DNA from 3 places in the Micromonospora sp. NPDC047620 genome. Region 2 is predicted to be linked to each of the others. Evidence: riboswitches for the same ligand, from Rfam matches in the RefSeq annotation. Region 2 holds a riboswitch; each other region holds the start of a gene.
The links. A riboswitch is a leader RNA that binds a small molecule or an ion and turns the genes downstream of it on or off. The one in region 2 is predicted to bind cyclic di-AMP.

Region 1: it holds a riboswitch for cyclic di-AMP, as region 2 does, so the genes downstream of both, ACGF5C_RS12990 (NlpC/P60 family protein) here and ACGF5C_RS19810 (C39 family peptidase) in region 2, are expected to answer to the same signal.
Region 3: it holds a riboswitch for cyclic di-AMP, as region 2 does, so the genes downstream of both, ACGF5C_RS07345 (coiled-coil domain-containing protein) here and ACGF5C_RS19810 (C39 family peptidase) in region 2, are expected to answer to the same signal.

The regions. Positions count from the first base shown of each region.
Region 1 is NZ_JBIDDG010000009.1:74,346-81,195, reverse strand. It holds gene ACGF5C_RS13000 (NlpC/P60 family protein) at 7-1,020, shown strand; gene ACGF5C_RS12995 (N-acetylmuramoyl-L-alanine amidase) at 1,114-3,135, opposite strand; cyclic di-AMP (ydaO/yuaA leader) riboswitch at 3,375-3,511, shown strand; gene ACGF5C_RS12990 (NlpC/P60 family protein) at 3,524-4,564, shown strand; gene dcd (dCTP deaminase) at 4,636-5,214, opposite strand; gene ACGF5C_RS12980 (pyridoxamine 5'-phosphate oxidase family protein) at 5,293-5,832, shown strand; gene ACGF5C_RS12975 (zinc metalloprotease) at 5,951-6,850, opposite strand, start outside.
Region 2 is NZ_JBIDDG010000015.1:21,578-30,739, reverse strand. It holds gene ACGF5C_RS19815 (alpha/beta fold hydrolase) at 1-740, opposite strand, end outside; gene ACGF5C_RS19810 (C39 family peptidase) at 849-1,694, opposite strand; cyclic di-AMP (ydaO/yuaA leader) riboswitch at 1,915-2,056, opposite strand; gene ACGF5C_RS19805 (hypothetical protein) at 2,344-3,102, opposite strand; gene ACGF5C_RS19800 (hypothetical protein) at 3,319-3,777, opposite strand; gene ACGF5C_RS19795 (acyltransferase family protein) at 3,965-5,233, opposite strand; gene ACGF5C_RS19790 (polysaccharide pyruvyl transferase family protein) at 5,494-6,819, shown strand; gene ACGF5C_RS19785 (glycosyltransferase family 2 protein) at 6,909-8,075, shown strand; gene ACGF5C_RS19780 (GNAT family N-acetyltransferase) at 8,102-8,605, shown strand; gene pseI (pseudaminic acid synthase) at 8,602-9,162, shown strand, end outside.
Region 3 is NZ_JBIDDG010000005.1:42,283-49,132, reverse strand. It holds gene ACGF5C_RS07350 (carbonic anhydrase) at 1-266, shown strand, start outside; gene ACGF5C_RS07345 (coiled-coil domain-containing protein) at 481-1,500, opposite strand; cyclic di-AMP (ydaO/yuaA leader) riboswitch at 1,504-1,635, opposite strand; gene ACGF5C_RS07340 (YibE/F family protein) at 1,802-3,154, opposite strand; gene ACGF5C_RS07335 (hypothetical protein) at 3,590-4,156, shown strand; gene ACGF5C_RS07330 (DUF305 domain-containing protein) at 4,234-4,863, shown strand; gene ACGF5C_RS07325 (metal-sensitive transcriptional regulator) at 4,917-5,219, opposite strand; gene ACGF5C_RS07320 (heavy-metal-associated domain-containing protein) at 5,366-5,575, shown strand; gene ACGF5C_RS07315 (hypothetical protein) at 5,605-6,606, shown strand; gene ACGF5C_RS07310 (heavy metal translocating P-type ATPase) at 6,617-6,850, shown strand, end outside.

The DNA.
Region 1 (6,850 bases), on a different contig from region 2:
GAGTCGGTGCCGGTGGCAACCATGCCCCCTCATCGTCACGCACCGGGACGGTCTGCTCGTCCGGGTGGCCTGCGCCGGGCCGCCCACCGTCTGCTCACCCTCCTCGCCGCCGCGGTCGTCGGCGTCGGTGTGCTCGCCGCGCCCGCGTACGCCGAGCCCTCGGTCGACGAGATCGAGGCCGCGATCGACAAGAAGTGGGAGCAGCTCGAGCCCACCATCGAGCAGTACAACAAGGTGCGGGCGCAGCTGAAGGTCAACCGCAAGAAGTCGGCGGACCTGCAGAAGAAGATCCAGCCGTTGGCGTTGGAGACCGAGCTGGCGATGGACCGGGTCGGTGACCTCGCCGCCCGTTACTACATCTCCGGCCCGTCGCAGGAGATCGGCGCGCTGCTGGTCAGCGCCAAGCCGGACACGCTCACCGAGCAGCTGACTCTCCTGGACCGGCTGGCCGCCCAGGAGCGCAAGCAGCTCGAGGGCGTCACCAAGGTCCGCGACAAGTTCGACGCGGAGAAGCAGAAGCTCGACGCGCTGATCGCCACGCAGACGAAACAGCAGAACGACCTGGCGGCGAAGAAGAAGGAGATCGACGCCGAGATCAAGAAGCTCGAGGCGTCACTGCCGGTGACCACCGTCAAGACCGAGAACTGCCCGACCATCAACGGCGTGGTCAGCAACGCGGCCCGGATCGCGATCAGGACCGCGTGCGCCCAGGTCGGCGACCCGTACGTATGGGGTGCCACCGGCCCCAACTCGTTCGACTGCTCGGGCCTGACCCAGTACGCCTACAAGGCGGCGGGGATCCACCTGACGCACTTCACCGGCGCGCAGTGGAACGAGGGCAAGGCCATCCCGCGCTCCGAGGCACGCCCCGGTGACCTGATCTTTTTCAAGGCAGACCTGAGTCACGTCGGCCTCTACCTCGGTAACGAGAAGATGGTGCACGCGCCCCGGGCCGGCAAGCCGGTCAACGTCTCCAGCATCAACACGATGCCGGTGGCCGGGTTCCGCAGGCCCGGCTGATCCCGCACCACCCACGGAAGGGCCCCCGGTCGACTCGACCGGGGGCCCTCGTCGTGCTCGGAGTCGGGCTGCGCCAGCCCGGCGAGCGGTGGGTCAGTTGGGCGCGCCCAGCGCGGACGGCAGCACGTTCACGTCGTCCAGGTTGACGTACATGACCCGGTGGCCGAACTGGATCTGCACGTACCTGTTCTCGCCGCGGACCACCGTCCAGTCACCCGGCGACGACCCGTCGAACGTGACGGCCCGGTAGTACTCGCCGGGGAGCACCGTGCCGACGGCGTACCGCTGGCCGGCCGAGAGGGTGTACTGGAGCGGGGAGATCGGCTGGTAGGGCACGCCGGCCGGGTAGGCGGCCTGCTCCGGGTACGCCCGGCCGTACACCGGGATGGTGGCCTTGCCGTCCTTCGGGGTCACCACGAAGCCCACGGACCACTTCGCGGTCGGCTTCGAGGCGGGGTTGTGGAACCACGCCTTCTGGCCGAGGTACCAGATCGCGGTCCAGTCCCCCTGCACCTCGGCCAGGGCGTACGTCTGTCCGGCGGAGGCCCGGGCGCCGTGGTCGGAGATGTACATGGTGTTCGGGGTGCCGTCGGGTCGCAGCGCGATGTCGTTGACCAGCGGCGCGTCGTGGCTCGGCGCGCTGTGCAGGATCACCGCGGACGAGCCGCGCAGCGGGCAGGGAGCCGCCGGCGGGGGCGGGTTCGGCACGCCGGGCGGCTGCCGGTTGCAGCCGGTGAACTGCGGCTGGTTGGTGGCGAAGTCCGGGTCGATGGTGACCAGCCCCGTGTGCGGCGTGGCGGTCGACGTGAACGGCGCCTTGAGCAGGTCGAAGTAGTGCGACCAGTCCCAGTACGGGCCCGGGTCCCAGTGCATGCCGCGCACGGTCGAGGCGACGGTGCCGGGGACGTTGTCGTGACCGATGATGTGCTGCCGGTCCAGCGGGATGTTGTACCGCAGCGCCAGGTGGCGGACCAGCTTGGCGGAGGTGCGGTACATCGCCTCGGTGTACCAGGTGCCGTGCCCCGCGAAGCCCTCGTGCTCCAGGCCGATGGACTTGGCGTTCACGTACCAGTTGCCGGCGTGCCAGCCGACGTTCTTGGTCTTGATGTGCTGGGCGATGTGGCCGTCCACCGAGCGCAGGGTGTAGTGCCAGCCCACCCGCCTCGGGTCCTTGACCAGGTTGACGCTGGGCCCGAAGTAGCCCTCGGTGTCGTGGATGACGATGTACTCGATCTTCTGCTGGGCCGGCCGGTCGGCGAGGTCGTGGTTGCCGTAGTCCCCCACGGTCGGGCCGTACTGCGCGTAGGGCGCCGGGATCCACTCGCAGGAGATCGTGTCGGGGCACTCCAGCCCGTCGGGCCGGGCGACCTTGCGCAGGCCCAGCCGGTCCAGCCAGGAGCGTTCCGGCTGCACCGCGCGGGCGGCGAGGGTGACCTGCTGCCCGTCGTCGGTCAGCCGGCTGTCGCCGGCGGCGATGGTGGCGTACACCTCGTTGGCGAAGGCCGCCGCGGCGTCGGCGCTGTCCGCGCCCGAGTAGCGGGCCACCGCGCCGTACCAGGCCGCCGGGTCCGTGTCGGCGCCGACCGGGGCGCCGATCTCCTTCTGGTACGCGGCCAGCAGCGCCGCGCCGCCCCGGATGTTGGCCGTGACGTCCGTGCGCAGCGCCTCCTCGCTGGCGCCGGTCAGCCCGGCGGCGGCGTCGAGCGTCCGCAGCGAGGCTTCGGCGGGAGGCTGGGCAGCCGGCGGCTCGTGCGCCTCGGCCAGGGACGGGCGGGAGTCGTCGCCCCGCGGGTCCTCGGTGCCCTCGTCGTGGTGGGTGCCCCCGGGCAGCGCGGCGACGTACTCCGCGTCGGTGAGGTGCATCGGTCCGAAGCCGCCGCTGGTGCTCGGCGTTCCGGCGTTGGTGTCCCAGCGGGACTGCAGGTAGGAGACTCCGAGCAGGACGCTTTCCGGCACGCCGTACTCCGCAGCCGCGGCGGCGTACTGCTGCTGTCGGTCGGTCGTCGTCGCGGCGGCGGCGGTTCCGGCGGCGGTGAGCGGCGTCGCCGCCAGGGCGGCCGCCACGGCGGCGGCCAGCAGGACGCGTCTGCTCCTCGATGTCGCTGACAGGTGCATCAGACCCCCAGGTCGGACGGGCGAATGTGGGGCCACCTTCGCCCCGGGCGCCACCTCCGGTCAATACCTTTCCATGCGTCACTTACCGAAGAAGAAAAATTTCGTCCCCCGGAGTTGCGCGCTCCCACCGCCCGCATGAATACGGTGTGTCACGGCGCGATGGGTTGCGGATCGATAACGACCGTCTCTACTCTGGTCATTCGTCGGCCGGCGACAGTCCGCCCATCCGGGGCGGTAACGGTCCGACACCGCCGAGTCGCTCCCGAGCGAGCCGGGGACCCAGGTACCCCGGGGTGAATCCGCAGCACCTGCGGTAGGGCGTCCCCTTCCCGCCCGAACCCGTCAGCTAACCCGGTAGGCGGTACGGGAAGAAGGAGTACGGAGCCCGGTGGCACACCATGCCCCGCGGCCACCGTCGGCACGGTCGGCACCCGCCGGCCCGACGACGGCTGCGCCGCGCCCACGCTGGTACCGCTGCACCACCGCCCTCGCCGCCCTGGCCGCGTTCGCCGTCGTCCTGACCGGCGGCGCCACGGCGGCCCACGCCGAACCGACGGTCGCCGAGATCGAGCGCCAGATCGACGAGGACTGGAACAAGCTCGAACCGATCATCGAACGGCACAACGCCACCCGCCAGGACCTGGCCGCCAAGCGCAGGCAGGCAGACGCCCTCGCCAAGCAGATCAAGCCCTTGGAACGGCAGGTCGAGCAGGCGATGGAGGAGGTCAGCGCGCTGGCCGTCCGCGCCTACAAGGGCGAGAACGTATCCGCCGTCAACGCCCTGCTGGGCAGCCGCTCGCCCGACCAGATGGTCGGCCAGCTCGAACTGCTCGACCGGTTCGCCCAGCACCAGCAGCAGGACGTGCGGCAGGTCGCCGAGCTGCGCGACCGGCTGGCCGAGAAGAAGGCCCCGCTCGACGAGATGGTCGTCCAACTCGGCCGGACGGAGGCCCAGCTCGCCGCGAAGAAGAAGCAGATCAACGCCGAGATCGACCGGTTGCAGAAGCTGCGGCTGCGGATCTACGGCAGCGGCGGCGGCGGTTCGCTGCGCCCCGCCCCCTGCCCGGCCAGCTACCCGGGTGGCGGGGCCGGCACCGCGGTCAAGTTCGCCTGCGCCCAGATCGGCAAGCCCTACGTCTGGGGCGCCGAGGGCCCGAACGCGTACGACTGCTCGGGCCTGATGCTCGCCGCCTGGGCGAAGGCCGGGGTCTCGCTGCCGCACAACGCCGCGCAGCAGCGCCGGGTCACCGCGACCGTCACCCGGGGCGAGCTGCGCCCGGGAGACTTGGTCTTCTACTACAGCGACCTGCACCACGTCGGCATGTACGTCGGCGGGGGCTGGGTGGTGCACGCCTCCCGAGCCGGGGTGCCGGTCAAGATGAAGAAGGTCGACGACGGCCCGATCCACAGTTACGGCCGCCCGGGCTGAGGTGTAAGGAAGGGGCCCTTCCTAGCGCATTCGGTAGAGGAAGGGCCCCTTCCTAACAGGCGACCGTCGGGTCAGCGGGTCGGCCAGGTGCGCCAGTGCTGCCAGGAGCGGCTCGGGGTCGGTCCCCGCTGCCCCTGGTAGCGCGAGCCGTAGACGGCCGAGCCGTACGGGTGCTCGGCCGGCGACGAGAGCCGGAAGATGCAGAGCTGACCGATTTTCATGCCCGGCCAGAGGGTGATGGGCAGGTTGGCCACGTTGGACAGCTCCAGCGTCACGTGGCCGGAGAAGCCCGGGTCGATGAAACCCGCGGTGGAGTGGGTGAGCAGGCCGAGCCGTCCCAGGCTCGACTTGCCCTCCAGCCGCCCGGCGAGCTGGTCGCCGAGGGAGATCACCTCCAGCGTCGAGGCGAGCACGAACTCGCCCGGGTGCAGCACGAACGGCTCGCCCTCGGGCACCTCGACCATCGACGTCAGGTCGTCCTGCTGCATCGCCGGGTCGATGTGGGTGTAGAGATGGTTGTTGAAGACCCGGAAGAGCTTGTCCAGGCGTACGTCGATGCTGGACGGTTGCACCAGCGTGGGCTCGAACGGCTCCAGCGCGAGCGTGCCCGTCTTGATCTCGGAGACCAGATCGCGGTCGGAGAGCAGCATCGCACCACCTTAGCGAGCGATGTGCGTGACCTGCGTGTCGGACTACCTGTTCGTACACGTGTTCGATAGAATGTCGGCATGGCTTCCTGGTCCGAATTCGCCGCCGACGAGCCCCGCCTCGCCGACGGGATCCGCACCCTCATGCAGCAGTACGGGCCGGGCTTCGGCTACCTGGCCACCGTCCGCGCCGATGGCGGGCCCCGGGTCCATCCCGTCTCTCCGGTGATCACCGACGAGGGGCTCTTCTGCTTCGTGGTCGACTCGCCGAAGCGGCGCGACCTGGAACGCGACGGCCGCTACGCCCTGCACTCCTTCCCGCCGGAGGAGAGTGACGACGAGGCCTACGTCGCCGGCCACGCCCGGCCGGTCACCGACCCGGCCCGGGTCGCCCGGCTGGCCCGCAGCCACCGGGCCGCGCCGCAGGTGGACTGGCGGCTGTTCGAGTTCACCGTCGACGTGGCGATGCTCGCCCGTCGGGAGCCGGGCGTCGCAGGCGGCGCCGGCGAGGGGCACGGCCGGCCCGCCGTCCAGGTCTGGCTCGACCCCGGCGCGACCGCCGCGGTGCCCGAGACGCGGTCGGGGAGCGGCGGCAACCTCGCCGCCCGCCCGGCCGCCTGAGACGCGGTGCGGCGCCCCGGGCCGTCCCCGTCCGGGGCACCGCACCGCCCCCCACCCCACCCCGAAAACGACGGTGCCGGCCCCGTCGAGCGGGGCCGGCACCGGTCGTGCGGGGGAACTACGCCGCGCGGTACGCGTTCCAGGCGGTCAGCATGCGGCTGGCCTGCCCGGCGGTGAACTGGTGCATGCAGGAGTCGTAGGTGTAGTCCATGAAGTTGGTGATCGGGTCGAGGCCCGGGGCGGTGCAGGTGTCCCGGCCGGTCGGGCACTGGAACGCCGGGGATGCCTCGGGCGCGGTGTCGCTGACGCTGTCACCCGAGCCGGAGCAGCCGCCCTGGAAGGTGTGGTAGAGGTTCAGCCAGTGGCCGACCTCGTGGGTGCCGGTGTCGCCCTGGTTGTAATTGGTGGCCGTGCCGCCCGGCAGCGACTCGCTCAGCACGACGACGCCGTCCATGCTGCTCAGCTTCCGGGTCGGGAAGGTCGCCCAGCCCAGCAGGTTGTCGCTCAGCTCGCCCAGGTAGACGTTGAGGGTGTTCTTGCCGCCCTCGCGCAGCGAGGTCTTCATCGACCGCTCCGCCGAGGAGCCCTGCACGATCGGGTACCACGAGGGGTTCGTCACCCGGTTGATCTTCTGCAGCTGGAAGCTGAACGCGGTGGCCGCGCCGCCGGTCGCCCCGCTGTAGGACTGGTTCAGCACGTTGATCTGCGAGGTGATCATCGAGTCCGGGATGTTGCCGCCGGCCCGGGTGCCGTCCCGCTGGATCACGTGCACCACGACGGGGACGGTGACGGTGGCCGTGATGGAGGCGCCGGCGCCGGTGCGGAACCGGGCGCGCTCGCGCAGGGCGGCGGCCAGGTCGGCCTCGCGCTCGCGGGTCTCCGCCAGGGTCAGCTCGTTCGGCTCGTGCTTGGCCGCGCCGCCCGCCTTGACGCGGGAGTCCGAGTGGACGTCGGCCGGCTCGACGCAGACCTCGCTCGGGGCGGCGGAGAAGGCCGACGCGGCCGGTACGACGCCCAC
Region 2 (9,162 bases):
CGGTACGGGTCGACCAGCTCCAGGACGGCCTCGGGGGCCTCGACGTGGGCGTTGTGGCCCAGGCCGGGCAGGGTGGCGACCGGCACGCCCAGCTCCTTGAGCTGGGCGTCGGTGACCATGGGGTCGTGCTCGCCGCGGGCCAGCAGCACCGGCACGTCCGTCGCCGCCAGCAGGGTCGGCAGGTCCGGCTCCCCCACCCCGAACGCGGCGGGGTCCATCGCCAGCCGCCAGCGGCCGTCGACCTGCCGCAGCCCGGCCTCGACCACGGGGTGGTCCGGCGCGAAGAGCCCGGTCAGGCCGGCCACCCGCAGGTACCGGCGGGCCGCCTCGTCCCGGCTGGCGAACCAGGTCACCGGCCGGGCGGCCAGCTCCCCGGCCTTCGCCAGCTCGGCCGGGGACCAGACGGCCTTGATGCCGAGCCCGACCACGGCGTCGACCGGCAGCCCGGCGCGGCGGGCGGCCAGCGCCAGCCCGACCACGCCGCCGAGGGAGTGCCCCAGCACGACGAGCCGGTCCCCCGCCGCGAGCCCCGCGGCGATCCGGTCGGCCAGCCCGGCGAACGAGTACGCCGGCAGCGGCGGCGACCAGCCGTGGCCGGCGAGGTCCGGCGCCAGCCACCGCCCCGTCCACCGGCGCTCCAGCAACGGCGCCCAGGGCAGCCACACGTCCCCGGTCGCGCCCATGCCGTGCAGCAGCAGCAGGACGCGCCGGCCGTCCCGGTCACCCGATTCGTCGACCATAGGCCGCAGTGTGCCACCCGCCGTACGCCCCGGCGAGGGCCGTGACCCGGAGACGACATCGGGCGCCGACTCCCGGGGTGGGGAGTCGACGCCCGACGGGTGTCTTTCTCAGGCGGAGTAGCCGCGGGTGGCGGCCCAGTTCGCCAGGGCGATGGTGGACATCCAGTACGACGCGGTCGCCGGGTTCGCCGAGTCGGCGATCTTCACCAGCCGGCCCTCGTCCTGGTAGCCCACGACGGCGATGTAGTGGCCGCCGGGGAACGAGTGCCAGCCGCCGTCGGTGTCCGTGGCGCTGCCGGCGACGTTCACCACGACGCCCCGCCCGTCCGTGATGGCGGCGACCACGTCGGCCTGGAGCTGGTCCATCTGCGCCGGGGTCGCGGCACCGCCCGGGATCATCCGGGTCCGGTACGGGTCACCCTTCACCGTCGCGTTCAGCACCCGGGTGGTGTCCTCGGCCGAGTCGGTGCCCATCTCGTCGGTGCCCAGCTGGGCGCCGAGGGCGTCCTGGCTGCGCGCGATGCCGGCGGCGCTGAGGGCGTGCCGGACGGCGGCCGGACCGCAGTTGTAGAAGGTGGTCTGGGCCTGGTAGTCGTAGTCCAGGGACTTCGCCTTCGGTGGCTTCGGCGGCTCCGGCTTGCGGGTCAGGTCGGGGTTCGGGGCGGCGCTGGTGGCGCTGGCCGACGGAGCGGCGCTGGACGCGGCCGGGGCGCCGGTCGACGGGGCGGTCGCGACGCGGGCGTCGCCACGCGAGGCGACGCTGCCGTCCCGCAGCTCGCTCACGGCCACCGGGGCCTGTGCGGCGGCGGGTGCCTCGTCGGCGCCGGCCAGCAGCGCGCCGGTGCCCGACGCGAGCACGAGCGCCGCGGCCGACGCGGCGGCCACCTGGTACGGACGCTCGGACGTGAGGCGACGGAGCTGTCGCTTGAGGTGGTGCTTCACGGTTTCCTCCACGGGCTCGGGGGGTGAGCGGCCGCCGGTCCGCGCAGGGGGGACCGACCGCGCGGACGGCGTCCGGCGGTGGTGGACCACTCAGGGGATGCGCCCGGGATGCCGGGCGACGGGCGGTGACCGGTGGGTCAGCTCGCGGCGTGCGGCCGGGCGAGCGCGGGCACCGCGGCGCCGTGGAGGCGCCGGAACGACCGGGGGGCGGGTGGGTGCTGCACGGGGATGGAACTCCTTCCGACGCCGCCGACCGGGTTAGCTGACGGATTCGGGCGGGAAGAACGCCCTACCGCGGGCCGTGGCCCACGGATTCACCCCGATGTTGCACTGGGTCCCCGGCTCGCCTGTTCACGATTAGGCGGGTCGGCGCGGCGTCGCCTCTTGCGATCGGGTACCGCACCGGACGGGCCGACACTACTGGCCGGCCCGCGCCCTGCCAACCCGCTTCCACCTGCTTAAACCTTGATCGCGGGACTTTTTTTGCGGTCAGTTCGGCACTGACGCGACTCAATGGGACGACCGTTTCCCGACGCACCTTGCGTCGACAACCGGACGAGCGGCGGACATCGGCGCGGAATCGTCGGCGGGAATCGGCCGGGCCGCGCCGGATGACCGGTTCGCCACCGCTATGACCGGCGTCACGAAATTGCCCGGCGGTTCAGCCCGCCCGCGCGGGCCGCCAGCGCGCGGCGAGCGCGGGCCGACGCCCGGCGGACACGGGCCGGGCCGCCGGGAGCCGGCCCGGCCGGAGCCGGACCGCTGCGGCGTACGCCTCGCCGGCCAGGGCCCGCGCCGCCTCGGCGGCCAGGTCGGCGTCCCGCCACGCCGACCGTTCCCGCTCGGCGGCGGCCCGGTGGTCGGCCCGCTTCGCGTCGCGTACCGCCCGGGCCAGCGCGATCTCCTGCTCGACCGGGTGCCGGCGGGGATCCCAGCCGGCCCGGCGGCCGAACACCTCCCGGAGTTGGCGGGTGGAGAGGTCGCCGCGCCAGTGGGCCGCCACCGCCGCGTGGTGCAGCCAGCGCTCGCGGGCGGCGTACTCGGCGGGCGTGCGCGGGGTGCGCGGGGCGGGCAGGGCGGCGGCCCCGGTGAAGCGGCGGGCGGCGGTCTCCGCCTCGTCGTACGCCCGCCAGGCCCGGTCGGCCTCCTCCTGGGCGGCGAGCCAGTCGGCCCGCCACCGCCGGGCGGCGTGGGCGGCCCGGCCCGCCGCGACGGCCACCTCCTCGGCGTAACGGCGCAGGTCGGCCGCCTCCGCCACGGGGTCGACCGCGGGCGGGGCGACCGGCTCATCGGCGGGACGGACCCGCTCGGGGCGGGCGACCAGCACGGCGAGCACGGTCAGGGCCAGCAGGAGCAGGGCGGACCAGATGGCGGCGGCCCGCGGCACCTCGATCAGGAACTGGTAGACGACGGTCTCCATGGTCGGCACCTCACGGGGAGCGAGTGCGGCAGCGGGGCGCACGCGGCGCCCGGGTGGCGGGGCGCGGTGGCGCCACGTCCCGCCGCCGGGACGGGTGCGGGTGGTGGAGAGCGGAGGACGGGCACCCTTGTCAACGCCTGCGGTAGCGGAAGGAGCCCTTCCTGCGCCGTACGGCGGGCCCGCGCGGGGCGCGCGTGCCCCGCGGGGTGGTGCGGATCAGACGTGCGGCGGGCCCCGGGGGCCGGCCGTCACCGGGGTGTGCCCGACCGACGCGGGGGCCGGGCCGACGGTGACGGCCCCGGCGGCTGCGCCCGGGTCGGCCGAAGCGGCGGGGTGGCCGGGGCCGGTGGCGGCCCAGTCGGGGGCTGCGGCGGCCCGGTCGGGGGCTGCGGCGGCCCGGTCGGGGGCGGCGCCGACGGCGACGACGCGGTGGTCGGCGACGGCCACGGGCGGGCCGGCGGGTGCCAGCGTGACGGGGAGCGCCGGGGCCGGGGGCGCCCAGGCGTGAGCCGGGGGCACCCAGGTGTCGGTCGACGGCACTCCGGCCTGGGCCGGGGCGGCGGGGAGGGACCCGGCGCCGACGGCGAACGCGACCGCGACGGCGAGGCCGGTCAGCAGCCGCGCGGCCCACCGCGCCACCCACCACAGGGGACAGGTGAGCGCGACGGGAAGCACGCGACCACGCTACCGCCGATGCCGCCGGTCCGCATCGCCGCTCGGCGTGTCCCGTGTGCGGCGGTCCCGGCGACCCTCCGGCCCGGTGCCCTGCGCGTCCTGCCGTCCACCCGGACCGCACGGACCAGGGTGGACGGGTAGTCCAGCCGCTCCAGTTGGTCGACCTGTGCCAATGGACGCGGTCGTCCTACGCCCGGGGGTGCGGCCGGCCGGCGGTCGCAGGAGACTCGACGTACGCCGGCCGGTGGTCCGCCTCCGGCTCGGCGTGCCGGGGGTGCGGCACGACGCGTCCCCGCTCCCCCGGCACGGCCGGCTGTCGCTGCCGCGCGGCGGCCACACCCTCGACCGGCGGCGTCGCCCGGGCCGGGCGGCGCGGGCCGAGCAGCCGCATCATCGGCGTCTCGACGAAGCGGTGCAACGCTCCGGCGAGGGCCAGGTTGACCAGCAGGAAACCGAGCACCGCGGCCAGCCCCCACCAGCCGCGGTACCCGACGCCCCAGTCGCCGGTGAGCCGGAGCACGGTCACCATCACCAGCACGTGCACCAGGTAGAAGGCGAAGGAGACCTCGCCGAGCCAGACCATCGGCCGGGACCGCCACGGCGACCGCCGACCGCGCACGTCCGCGTCCGCCGCCGCGGTGATGACCAGGATGTACGCCACGGAGAGCAACGCCGCCCACAGCTCGGCGCGTACCCACTGCGCGGCGACCACCCAGGTGGCCACGAAGACCAGGCTCGCCACCGGCAGGCCCGGCCCCCGCCACCGCCCGCGCCGCATCAGCTCGGCGGCGGCCACGCCCATCCAGAACTCCAGGGACCGGACGGGCGGGAAGATCTGGGTGAACCACCAACGGCTCTCCTCGGGCACCAGGGCCTGGGCCGGCCAGAGCGCCAGGATCAGCAGCGGCACCGCGACGACCACGGTCCACAGTGCCCACGGCCGGGCCCGGCGGAGCAGCGGCAGCGCCAGCGGCAGGCAGAGGTAGAAGAAGAACTCGCAGGACAGCGACCAACTGACCGTGTTGATGCTGTAGAAGGCGCCCGGCCGGGGATCCCACGCCTGGAGCAGGAAGAGGTTCTCCACCGCGACGACGCGGTCCACCGGGTCGGCGAACCAGGCCGCGACCAGCAGGGCGAGCGCCCACAGCGCCACGTGGCTGGGCCAGATCTTGGCGATCCGGCGACGCCAGAACGCCCGGCGGGAGTCGGTCGGCCGGGCCGACCACACCAGCACGAAACCGCTGAGGATGAAGAAGAACTGCACGCCGGACAGGCCCAGGGTGAAGACCCAGTTCACCACTGCCCGGTGGTCCGGCTCGGCGATGATCCCCATCGTGCCGGCGTGGAAGCCGAAGACGAGCAGGGCCGCCACCCAGCGTAGCCCGGTCAACGAGGGCAGCCGACCGGCCGGGGGCGCGGGCCGGGCCTCCGGCGCGACGGTCGCGGCCCCCGTCATGCCGGCGGCCCGGCGGTCCGCAGGGTCACCAGCACGTACGTCTCCTCCTCGGCGGTGGCGGGCGGCGCAGGACGGCCCGCGGCGGCCTCCGGTCGGCGCCGCCGCCGGGCACCCTACCCGCCGCCCCGGATGTCCCCCTGCGTCCCCGTCCACCGCGTGACGGTTCCGTCCCTGCCCGTGGCGGAGTGACGCGCGTCTGTGCCAGGGTCGGCCGGTGGCCTAATATTCCGTGACCCGGAGGTGACGAGAGGCGGGGACGGATGCACCAGCGGATCCTGATGCGGGCAAAGAAGGGCCCGTTCGACGTCTACTCCCCGGAGGAGGCCTTCGAGAGGAACTGGATCGGCGAGAACAACGGCAACCTCGTCTTCAGCCACGCCGCGCACAAGCTGCTGCAGACCAGCACCACCGAGATCACCCCGACCGAGTTCAAGGTCAACCCGCGCGACGCCGACATGATCAACGAGCGGTACGACGTCTACGTCGTCCCGCTCGCCAACGCCTTCCGGCGCAGCTACGCCCACCGCATCGAACTGATGACGAAGCTCGTCGAGCGGCTGAAGATCCCGGTGGTGGTGCTCGGGGTGGGCGTGCAGACCGACGTCAAGGGCAACCGGGAGTACCTGCGCCCGATCGACGACGCCGTCACCCGCTTCGTCCGGGCCGTGCTCGACCGCTCGCACAGCATCGGCGTACGGGGTGAGATCACCGAGGGCTACCTGCGCACGCTGGGCTTCTCCGCCGTGGACGTGATCGGCTGCCCGTCGATGTTCCTGCACGGCGACAGCCTGCGGGTGGAGAAGCGGAAGGCGGCGCTGGCGCCCGACGACCGGCTCGCGCTGACCGTCTCGCCGTACGTGAAGTCGATGGCGAAGATCATCGCCCGGCACCACGAGCGGTACGCGAACCTGCGCTACCTGCCGCAGGATCTCAAGACGCTCGGCACCCTGCTCTACGGCGACGCCCCCGACGACCGGGGCAAGTCCAGCGCGATCCCGATCCACACGTCGCACCCGCTGTTCACCGAGGACAAGGTGCGGATGTTCGTCGACCCCTGGACCTGGATGGACTACCTCTCCGGGTTCGAGTTCGCCTTCGGCACCCGGATCCACGGCACCATCACCGCGCTGGTCGCCGGCACGCCCGGCTACCTCTTCGCGCACGACTCACGCACCCTGGAGCTGGCCCGGTACTTCGACATCCCGCACCGGGTGATGAAGGAGGTGCCGGCCGACGTCGACGCCGCCCAGCTCTACGACGAGGCGGACTACACGGCGCTCAACGACGGCCACAAGGCACGCTACGAGACGATGCTCGCCTTCCTCGCCAAGCACGACCTGGGCAACGCCTTCGCCGACGGCGACAGCGCCGCCCGGTTCGACGCGCGGGTGCGGGCCACCACCTACCCGCCCGCCGTGCGCCCGGCCGGCGCGACCGCTCCCGAGGTGCTGCTGGAGCGCCTCCAGTGGCTGCGTGACCGCAACACCGAGTTGCAGACGGACATGGAGACGCTCCGTGAGCAGCGCCTGCGGGCCCGGGTCAAGCGGGCCGTCGGCGGCCCGGTACGGCGGATCCTGAACCGTTAACCCGACGCTGGGCGGCTGTTCAAACACTCCACCCGCACCGGCCACGTGAGGTTCCGGGGCCGTCCATCCGCGCGGTCGATGGTGTCGGCGTGGTCATTGAGCCGACGCAAGCGCCGCTGCTGAGCATCGTCGTGCCCGTGTACGGCGTCGAGCCGTACCTGTACCAGTGCCTCGAGTCGATCCGCGCCGACATCCCGGCCGGCGAGGCGGGCGCGGTGGAGCTGATCGCGGTGGACGACGCCTCCCCGGACCGTTGCGGGGAGATGCTGCGGTCGTACGCGGCCGGGCGGGTCGGCATCCGCACCGTCCACCTGACCGACAACGTCGGCCTCGGCCTGGCCCGCAACGCCGGCCTCGACGTGGCCACCGGCGCGTACGTCTGGTTCGTCGACAGCGACGACTGGCTGCCACCGGGCACGATCCCGGCGGTGCTGGACCGGTTGCGCCGGGACCGGCCCGACGTGCTGATGCTGGACCACCTGCGGGTGCACGAGGGCGGCCGGCGGGAGGTCGACGCGAGCAGCCACCTGCTGCGCGGGGTGCCGGGCGTGGTCCGCCTCGCCGACCGGCCGCAATTGCTGAAGGTGCAGCACACCGCCTGGAACAAGGTGGTCCGCCGCGGGTTCATGGCCGAGCTGGAGCTGCGCTTCTTCCCCGGCTGGTACGAGGACATCCCGTTCAGCCACCCGCTGCTGATCGGCGCGGAGCGGATCTCCGTGCTGGACCGGGTCTGCTACCTCTACCGGCAGGGCCGGCTCGGCGCGATCACCTCCACCCGCAGCCGCCGGCACTTCGACGCCTTCGACCAGTACGAGCGGCTCTTCGACTGGCTGGACCGGCACGCCCCGGACGACCGGCTGCGGGCCGAGCTGTTCACCCTGATGATCAGCCACTACCTGGTGGTGGCGGGCAACGACGGCCGGCTGCACCCGCGGCTGCGCCGCGCGTTCTTCCGCCGGGTCGCCGAGCACTACCGCCGCTACCTGCCCGACGCGGGCTACGCCCGCCCTGACGGAGTCGCGGGGCTCAAGCACCGCCTGGTCGGGCGGAACAGCTACCTCGCGTACGCGGCGCTGCGCCGGGCCCACCGGGCGGCGGGCCGGATGCGGGGCGGCCGGCCCGTCCCGCCGGCCCTCCCCTCGCCGGAGGCCGACCAGGCCGGACAGGTCGCGGAGACCGGGCAGGCCACGGAGGCCGGGCGACCCGCGACCGGGACGGCGGCGGACCAGACCACCGCGATGGCGAGCCGCCGATGACCGGGCTTCCGACGGCCGAGCCTCCGGTGGCCGGGCCACTGCGGCCGGCCGACGACGGCGACCTGCACCGGATGCTGCTCTGGCGCAACCACCCGCAGGTGCGCGCGGTGAGCCTGACCAGCCATGAGATCGGCCTGGTCGAGCACACCGCCTGGTGGACGAGGGTCCGGGTCGACCCGGACCGGCGGGTGCTGGTGCACCTGCACGACGAGGTGCCGTCCGGCATCGTCACGTTCTCCGGGGTCACCGCCCCGGACGGGGCCCTCGCCTGGGGCTTCTACCTGGACATCGACGGCCTGGACGCCCGTGGGCAACTGCTGCCGGCGTGGCTGTCGCTGGAGCGGGCCGCCATCGCGTACGCCTTCGACACCCTCGGGGCGCAGACGCTGGGCGGCGAGACGCTGGCCGCCAACAAGCCGGTGCTGGCCCTGCACCGGCGTTTCGGATTTCGCGAGGTCCGGCGCTACGAGCGGGACATCGACGGCACGCCGCACCAGGTGGTGTGGACGGAGAAGAGCAGAGGAAGATGACGGCGACAGTCAAGATCGGCCCGTACGCGGTCGGCCCCGGCGAGCGGCCCCTCGTGGTCGCGGAGATGTCCGGCAACCACAACGGCAGCCTGGACCGGGCACTCGCCATCGTCGACGCGGTGGCGGCCAGCGGGGCGCACGCGCTCAAGCTCCAGACGTACCGGCCGGACACCATCACCATCGACGTCGACGCCCCCGCGTTCCGCCTCTCCGACGGGCACGACCTGTGGGGCGGCGAGCGCCTCTGGCAGCTCTTCGAGCGCGCCCACACCCCGTACGAGTGGCACGCGCCGATCTTCGAGCGGGCCCGCCGGCACGGTCTGACGGTGTTCTCCTCGCCGTTCGACGCGACGGCGGTGAAGCTGCTGGAGGAGCTGGACGCGCCCGCGTACAAGATCGCGTCGTCGGAGCTGGTGGACCTGCCGCTGATCCGGCTCGTCGCGGCCACCGGCAAACCGCTGGTCATCTCCACCGGGATGGCCACCGTCGGCGAGATCGACGCGGCCGTCCGCACGGCCCGGGAGGGCGGCGCCGGCGGCATCGTGCTGCTCGCCTGC
Region 3 (6,850 bases), on a different contig from region 2:
CCGAGGGCGTGGACGACATCGACCGGATCGTCGACATCCACATCGCGCAGACGGTCGAGGCGATGCTGGACAGGTCGGCCGTGCTCGCCGCCGAGGTGGCCGCCGGGCGCTGCGGCGTCGTGGGCATGTCGTACCGGCTGGCCGCCGGCGAGGCGCGGGCGGTCACCGCCGTGCCAACCGGCGAGGCGCGGGAGATCGCCGCCGCGCCCACCGGGCCGGGCGCGGTCGACGGGGCACAGCCGGCCGCCAGCGCCGCCCTCGCCTGACCGGTTCCCGCGCTCGCCCGGCCCGGACGCCCTACGCCCCGGCGGCGAGAGCCACAGACGCCGGCAGGGCCGCGGGCAACCACAGGCCACAGACGCCGGCAGGGCCGCGGGCAACCACAGGCCATGGACGCGGCAGGGCCACGGACGCCGACACGGCGACAGACGCCGACAGGGCCGCCCCGCAGACGCGAGGCGGCCCTGTCGTTGGCTGCCGTCAGAGCAACGACACGTGCACGTGGTCCGTATGGTTCGACGGGCCGCTGTAGGACTTCCAGCCGGTCGCCGGGAACCAGATCTGCCGGTTCCAGATCACGTAGTAGATGCCGAGCCGGTCGGCGTTGCGGACCAGGAAAGCGGTCAGGTTGTTGCCGTACATGTAGGTGTCGTCGTTGTGCCAGGGGGAGAAGCCGCTCCTCTGCAGCGACCAGTCGCAGGCCCGGCCCTTCGGATGTTCGTACGGCCCGCCGGAGCGGTAACAGCCGACGAAGCGGTTGAAGCCGGCCCGTTTGACCTCCTTGTACATGTGCAGGGTGCGCGCGGTGATACAGCCGGAGGTGGTGGGGTCGTTCTCGGTGCAGGACAGGGGCTTCCAGTCGCCGTCGGCGGTACGACCCGGTGCCATCCGGGCCACCGGCGAGGTGGCGACCACCTTGCCGCCAGTCAGCCCCCTGCCGCCGACCAGGGCGAGCGCCTTCTCCGCCTCGCGCTTGCCGCGGGCCATCTCGTTGGTCAGCTTCGTCTGCTCGCGAACCTCGGCGTCGAGCGCCAGCTTGGCCTGCTCGGCGCGGTTCTTGACCGCGTTCACCTCGGCGAGCTTCTTGGAGTTGACCAGGTTCAGCTCGTCGAGGGCGGCGGCGCGCTTGACGAACGAGTCGGGGCTGGTGGTGTCCAGCAGCATCGACACCGCGCCGATCCGCCCGGTCCGGTAGGACTGGGCGGCGATCTGGCTCACCTGTGGGGCCAGCGCGGCCAGGTCGGCCTGCGCCCGGTCGACCTCCAGGGCCAGTTCCAGTTGGCGCTTCTTCGACTTCGCGAGCTTCGCCTTGGCTTGGACGTAGCTGCGGTTCCGCGTCTCGATCAGGTCGTTGAGCAGCTTGGGCTCGTCGTCCCCGTGGCCGGAGGGTTGGGCCGGTGGGGTGGGTGCGGCCGCCGCCGGGAGGGGCCCGGCGAAGACGGCCAGGGCGGCGATCACGGCCACCACAGGTGTCAACCAGCGGCGTAGGGGTGCCGTCACAGTTTTCCCTTCCGTCGACCGCCGACCGGGTTAGCTGACGGGTTCGGGGCGGAAGTGGCCCCTACCGCTGTCGCGGATTCACCCCATGTACCTGGGTCCCCGGCTCGCCTGGCGGCGATTGGGCGGCGGCACCGCAGGCGCCGCTGCGCGCCTTCGGCGGTGACCGGCAGCGAGGTTACCCGAGAGCCCTCCCGGGGATCTACGTCCCTATGCCGACTAAATGCGTTATTTCGTAACGGCGGAGGGTGACCAGTGACGCGTTTATCAGGCGGGACGCCCTGATCGGTCACGCTGAGGAGTTTCACCATGCGGTGTCCGTGCTCCCGTTTCGGTCGGACCACCCGGCGGGGGCGGCGGAGGGGGTGTTTCCGGCGCGCGGCCCGCTGAGGGCCTCCAGCGCCTCGGATCGGTCGGCCGCCGGCCGGGGGGTCGGCGGGGTCGGGGGTGCGCCGCGGTCGGCTGGCTCGCCGCCGCGCCGGCCGGCCGTGGTCACCACGGCCGCGAGCCCGGTGGTCAGCGGCACGGCGGCGATCAGGCCCAGGGTGGCGACCGCGCTGCGGACGATCTCCTGGGCCAGGAACTCGCTGGTCAGGATCTGGCTCACCGCCCGGGAGTCGGCGGTCAGCAGGAGCAGCACCGGCAGCGAGGCCCCGGCGTACGCCAGCACGATGGTGTTCACCGTCGAGGCGATGTGCGCGCGGCCGACCCGGGTGGCCGCCCGGTACAGCTGCATCCGGGACAGCCCCGGGTTGGCGTGCGCCAGCTCGGTGACCGTCGCGGCCTGCGTCACGGTGACGTCGTCGAGCACGCCGAGCGAGCCGATGATGATCCCGGCCAGCAGCAGGCCGTGCAGGTCGACGTCGGCCTGGAACATCGACAACGTGGTGGCGTCCTCGCTGCCGAACCCGGTCAGGTGGGTCGCCGCGGTGGCGATCGTGCCGAGCACGCCCGTCAGCACCAGGCTGCCCAGCGTGCCGAGCACGGCGACCGAGGTCTGCGCGGTCACCCCGTGCGTCAGGTAGAGCACCACGAACATGATCAGTGCCGCGCCGACGACCGCGACCAGCAGCGGTGGGCTGCCGGCGCTGATGCCGGGCAGCACGAAGGTCAGCAGGATGGCGAAGCTCGCCGCCAGGCCGGCCAGCGCCGCGAGCCCCCGCCACCGCCCGAACGCGACGATCGCGGCGGCGAACAGCACCACCAGCCAGAGCAGCGGCTTGCCGCGCTGGTGCTCGGCGATGTTGTAGGCGCTCGTCGAGGGGTCGGCGGGATCGGTGAGCTGGACCAGGATGATCTCGTCGCCGACCGCGACCGTCGGCGCCCCCGGCCCTGCCGGTACGGGCGTCTCCACCTGCTGGCCGGCGTCGGGGCCGTCGTCGACGCGTACGGTCACGGTGCCGCAGGGGCCCTCCGCGGCGTCCGGGGCGCCCTCCGGCGCCTCCGGGGTGGGCGGGCACGGTTCGGTCACCACCCGGGTCACCGTGCCGTGGTGGCGGGGCGGATCGGTGCCGGGTGCGGCGTCCGGGGCGTCCCACGGCCAGAGCAGCAGGGCCGCGATCAGGGTGGCGACGAACAGGGGCACCACCGTCGCGACGAGGATCCGTCGTACCCTCGGCGGGGCGGACGGTGCAGGACGGGTGTGGTCGGCGCCCATCGAGTGTCTCCCAACGAATCCAGGGCGGGGTACGTGCCGGCAGGCCGGTCGGTTCGGCGTGCCCGGGTGACCGCCGCGGCGGATCGCCCTGGGGTGGCGGGCCGGTCGCGCACCGCGACGGCCCGGCCCGGCCGGTCGCGGGCGCTCGATACCGCCGCCCGGTCGGGGCGGCGGCGCGGGCGGCGCGGAGTGCGGAGGGCCACCGGCCGAATGGTAGCCATCCCGACATCCGGCCGCAGGTTGTGAGGGCTGGTGTCGGCTGCGGGCCGTCCGGTCCGGCAACCGCTGGTCACCACCATGTCACTGCCGGGGACCGCCCGGTCGACCGTCCCGTGGCGGCCGGCACCGTGGTCTCGTCCCGGGCGGATTCGCCGCCGGGTGCGCCGGTCGCCCCCGGACGCGCCGGCCCCAGGGACTACCGTGGTCGGTGTGCGGGTGGCGGCGACAGTGACGGCGGGGCGATGGGCCCGGCTGCTGCTGCTCGTCGGCACGCTGTTCGGCCTGGCCGCGATGCACACCCTCGGCCACGGCTCGCACGCCGTGGGCCATCCCGCCGAGGTTTCCGCGCACCCCGTCGCCGCGGCCGGTGCGCACGACGGCGCGCCGCAGGTGCTGCCCCGTCACGACACCGCCGCGCCGGTCGGTCAGGTCACCGCCCTGCTGCCCCGTCACGACACCGCCGCGCCGGTCGGTCAGGACCCCGCCATCGCGTACGTCGTCCCGGCGGCGCTGTCCGGCGTGGTGGGCTGCCCGGGCGACTGCCCGCACGAGCGGTTCCTCCCGTCCGGCGGGTCGGGCGGCGAGCTGCCCTGGTGGGGCGTGTGCCTGGCGGTGCTGGGCGCGCTCGCCGCTCCGCTGCTGCTCGCCGTGCTGCTGCTGGCCGGCGTACCCGCCGGCGGCCCGGCGGGCCAGGGGTCGGGCGGGCCGGCCCGGTCGCCCCGTGCCCCGCCGTCCCGGCCGGTCGGCCTGCGGCTCGCCACGGTCTCGGTGCTGCGCAGATAGGACGCCCCGGCGCGGCCCGGTCAGCCGGTCCGCGTCCCCGTCCTGCTGCGTACGTTCCGATACCGAAAGGCCCAGAAGTGACCACTCGTACCATCGCGCGCCGTGCCGCCCTGGCCGGCGCCACCGTCACCGCCGCCCTCGTCCTGACCGCCTGCGGCGGCGACGGGCATTCGTCCCCGGGCGCCGGGCACGGCACGCCCGCCACCAGCGGGCCGGCGGCCACCGCGTCCGGCGCGGCCGCCTTCGGCGACGCCGACGCGATGTTCGCCCAGATGATGATTCCGCACCACCGGCAGGCGGTGGAGATGGCGGAGCTGGCCGCCACGCGGGCGGCGGACCCGGAGGTCAAGCGGCTCGCCGGGGAGATCAAGGCCGCCCAGGCGCCCGAGATCGCCACCATGAGCGGCTGGTTGTCGGCCTGGGGGCGGCCGGTGCCGTCGCCCGGCGCCGAGACGCCGCACATGGACCACGGCATGCCCGGCATGATGTCCGACGCCGACATGAAGAAGCTGGCGGCGGCCTCCGGGCGGGAGTTCGACCGGCAGTTCCTGACCATGATGATCGCTCACCACGAGGGCGCCGTCACCATGGCCCGGGACGAGCTGGCCCGGGGCGTGAACGCGGAGGCCAAGGCCCTGGCCCAGCAGATCGTCACCACCCAGCAGGCCGAGATCGACACGATGGAGAAGATCCTCGGCCGGCTCTGACCCGGGCCGCCCCGGCGCTCGCACCCTGGGGCGCCGGGGCGCCGCCGGCCGGGTCAGCCGCGCTTCATGAGGCGGCCGACGGCGGCCATCATCTCGGTGGCCATCTCGTCGGCCCGGCCCTCCGCCGCCCCTTCGTGCATGCAGTGCCGGGCGTGTCCGTCGAGCAGGCCGAGGGCGACCTTGTCCAGGGCGGCCTGGATCGCGGAGATCTGCGTGAGCACGTCGATGCAGTAGCGGTCGTCGTCGACCATCTTCTCGATGCCGCGGACCTGCCCCTCGACGCGGCGCAGCCGCGCGAGCAACTGGTCCTTGCTGGCGGTGTAGCCCCTGGTCGGGGCGGGCGTCGGTGTGGTCATGCGATCCAGGATAGCGTACCCCTCGGGGGTATGGTAGGGTCCTCCATGTCGATACCCCCACCGGGTATCGGTAGCGGAGCAGGCGTTCATCCGCCTCCCCATTACCCCTGGGGGGTATATGCTGGAGGCGTCGAGAGGAGAGTTCGATGGTCACCACGACGTACCAGGTGCAGGGCATGACCTGCGGGCACTGCGTCAGCTCGGTCAGCGCCGAGGTCGGCGCCATCCCGGGCGTCAGCGACGTCCAGGTCGACCTCGCCACCGGGCGGGTCACCGTCACCAGCGAGAGCCCACTGAACACCGACACCGTGCGCGCCGCCGTCGACGAGGCCGGCTACGACCTCGTCGGCGCCTGACGGCGGGCACGGGGAAACCGAGGCACACCATGAACACGGCGACGAAACTGAGCGGTTTCGTCCTCGGTCTCGCGGCGGTCTTCGGCGCGGCGTACGGGGTCGGCCAGGTGGCTGGCCCCGTTGCCCCGGCCGCCGAGACCGGCCACGACGCCGCGGACGGCCACGGGGACACCGGCGGGGCCGGACACGGGGGCGACGAGGGCGGCGCGGCGGCCCACCTGCCCGGTGGACTGCTCGTCTCCGACCGCGGCTACACCCTCCGACCGGTCGACGCCCCGGCCGGGCAGTTCGCCTTCCAGGTCACCGGCCCGGACGGCCGGCCGGTCACCGCGTACGACGTGGCGCACGACAAGCGCATGCACCTGATCGTGGCCCGCCGCGACCTGTCCGGCTTCCGGCACGTGCACCCCGAGATGGCGGCGGACGGCACCTGGCGGGTCGACTCGCCGCTGGGCGGGCCCGGCGTCTGGCGGGCGTTCGCGGACTTCACCCCCACCGGGGGCGAGGCGCTGACCCTCGGCGTCGACGTGACCGTTCCCGGCGCCCTGACCGAGCAGCCGCTGCCCGCCCCGGCGGCCAGCACGACGGTCGACGGCTACACCGTCACCCTCACCGGTGCCCCGCAGCCCGGCCGCACCGCCGAGCTGACCCTGACCGTCAACCGCGACGGCGCGCCGGTCACCGACCTGGAGCCCTACCTGGGCGCGTACGGCCACCTGGTGGCGCTGCGCCAGGGCGACCTGGCGTACCTGCACGTGCACCCCGACGGAGAGCCGGGCGACGGGCGGACGAAGCCCGGCCCCGAGGTGAGGTTCTTCGCCGAGGTGCCGTCGGCCGGCGCCTACCGGCTCTACCTGGACTTCAAGCACGGCGGCGTGGTGCGCACCGCCGAGTTCACCGTCGTCGCCGGCACCCCGACGGAGTCGGCCACGCCGGCCGCGACGGGCACCCCGGCGGCGCGCACGCCCGCCGCCACGAGCTCCCCGACCGCCGACGCCGGCCACGGCGCCCCCGGTCACGGGCACAACTGAGGGGACCGTGATGACCACCACCAAGCCACTGCTGATGGCACCCAACCAGATCGAGCTGGCGATCGGCGGGATGACCTGCGCCTCCTGCGCCTCCCGGATCGAGAAGAAGCTGAACCGGATGGAGGGCGTGACCGCCACGGTCAACTACGCCACCGAGAAGGCCAGCGTTCAGTACGCCGACGACGTCAGCCCGGACGACCTGATCGCCACGGTGGAGAAGACCGGCTACACCGCCGCCCTGCCG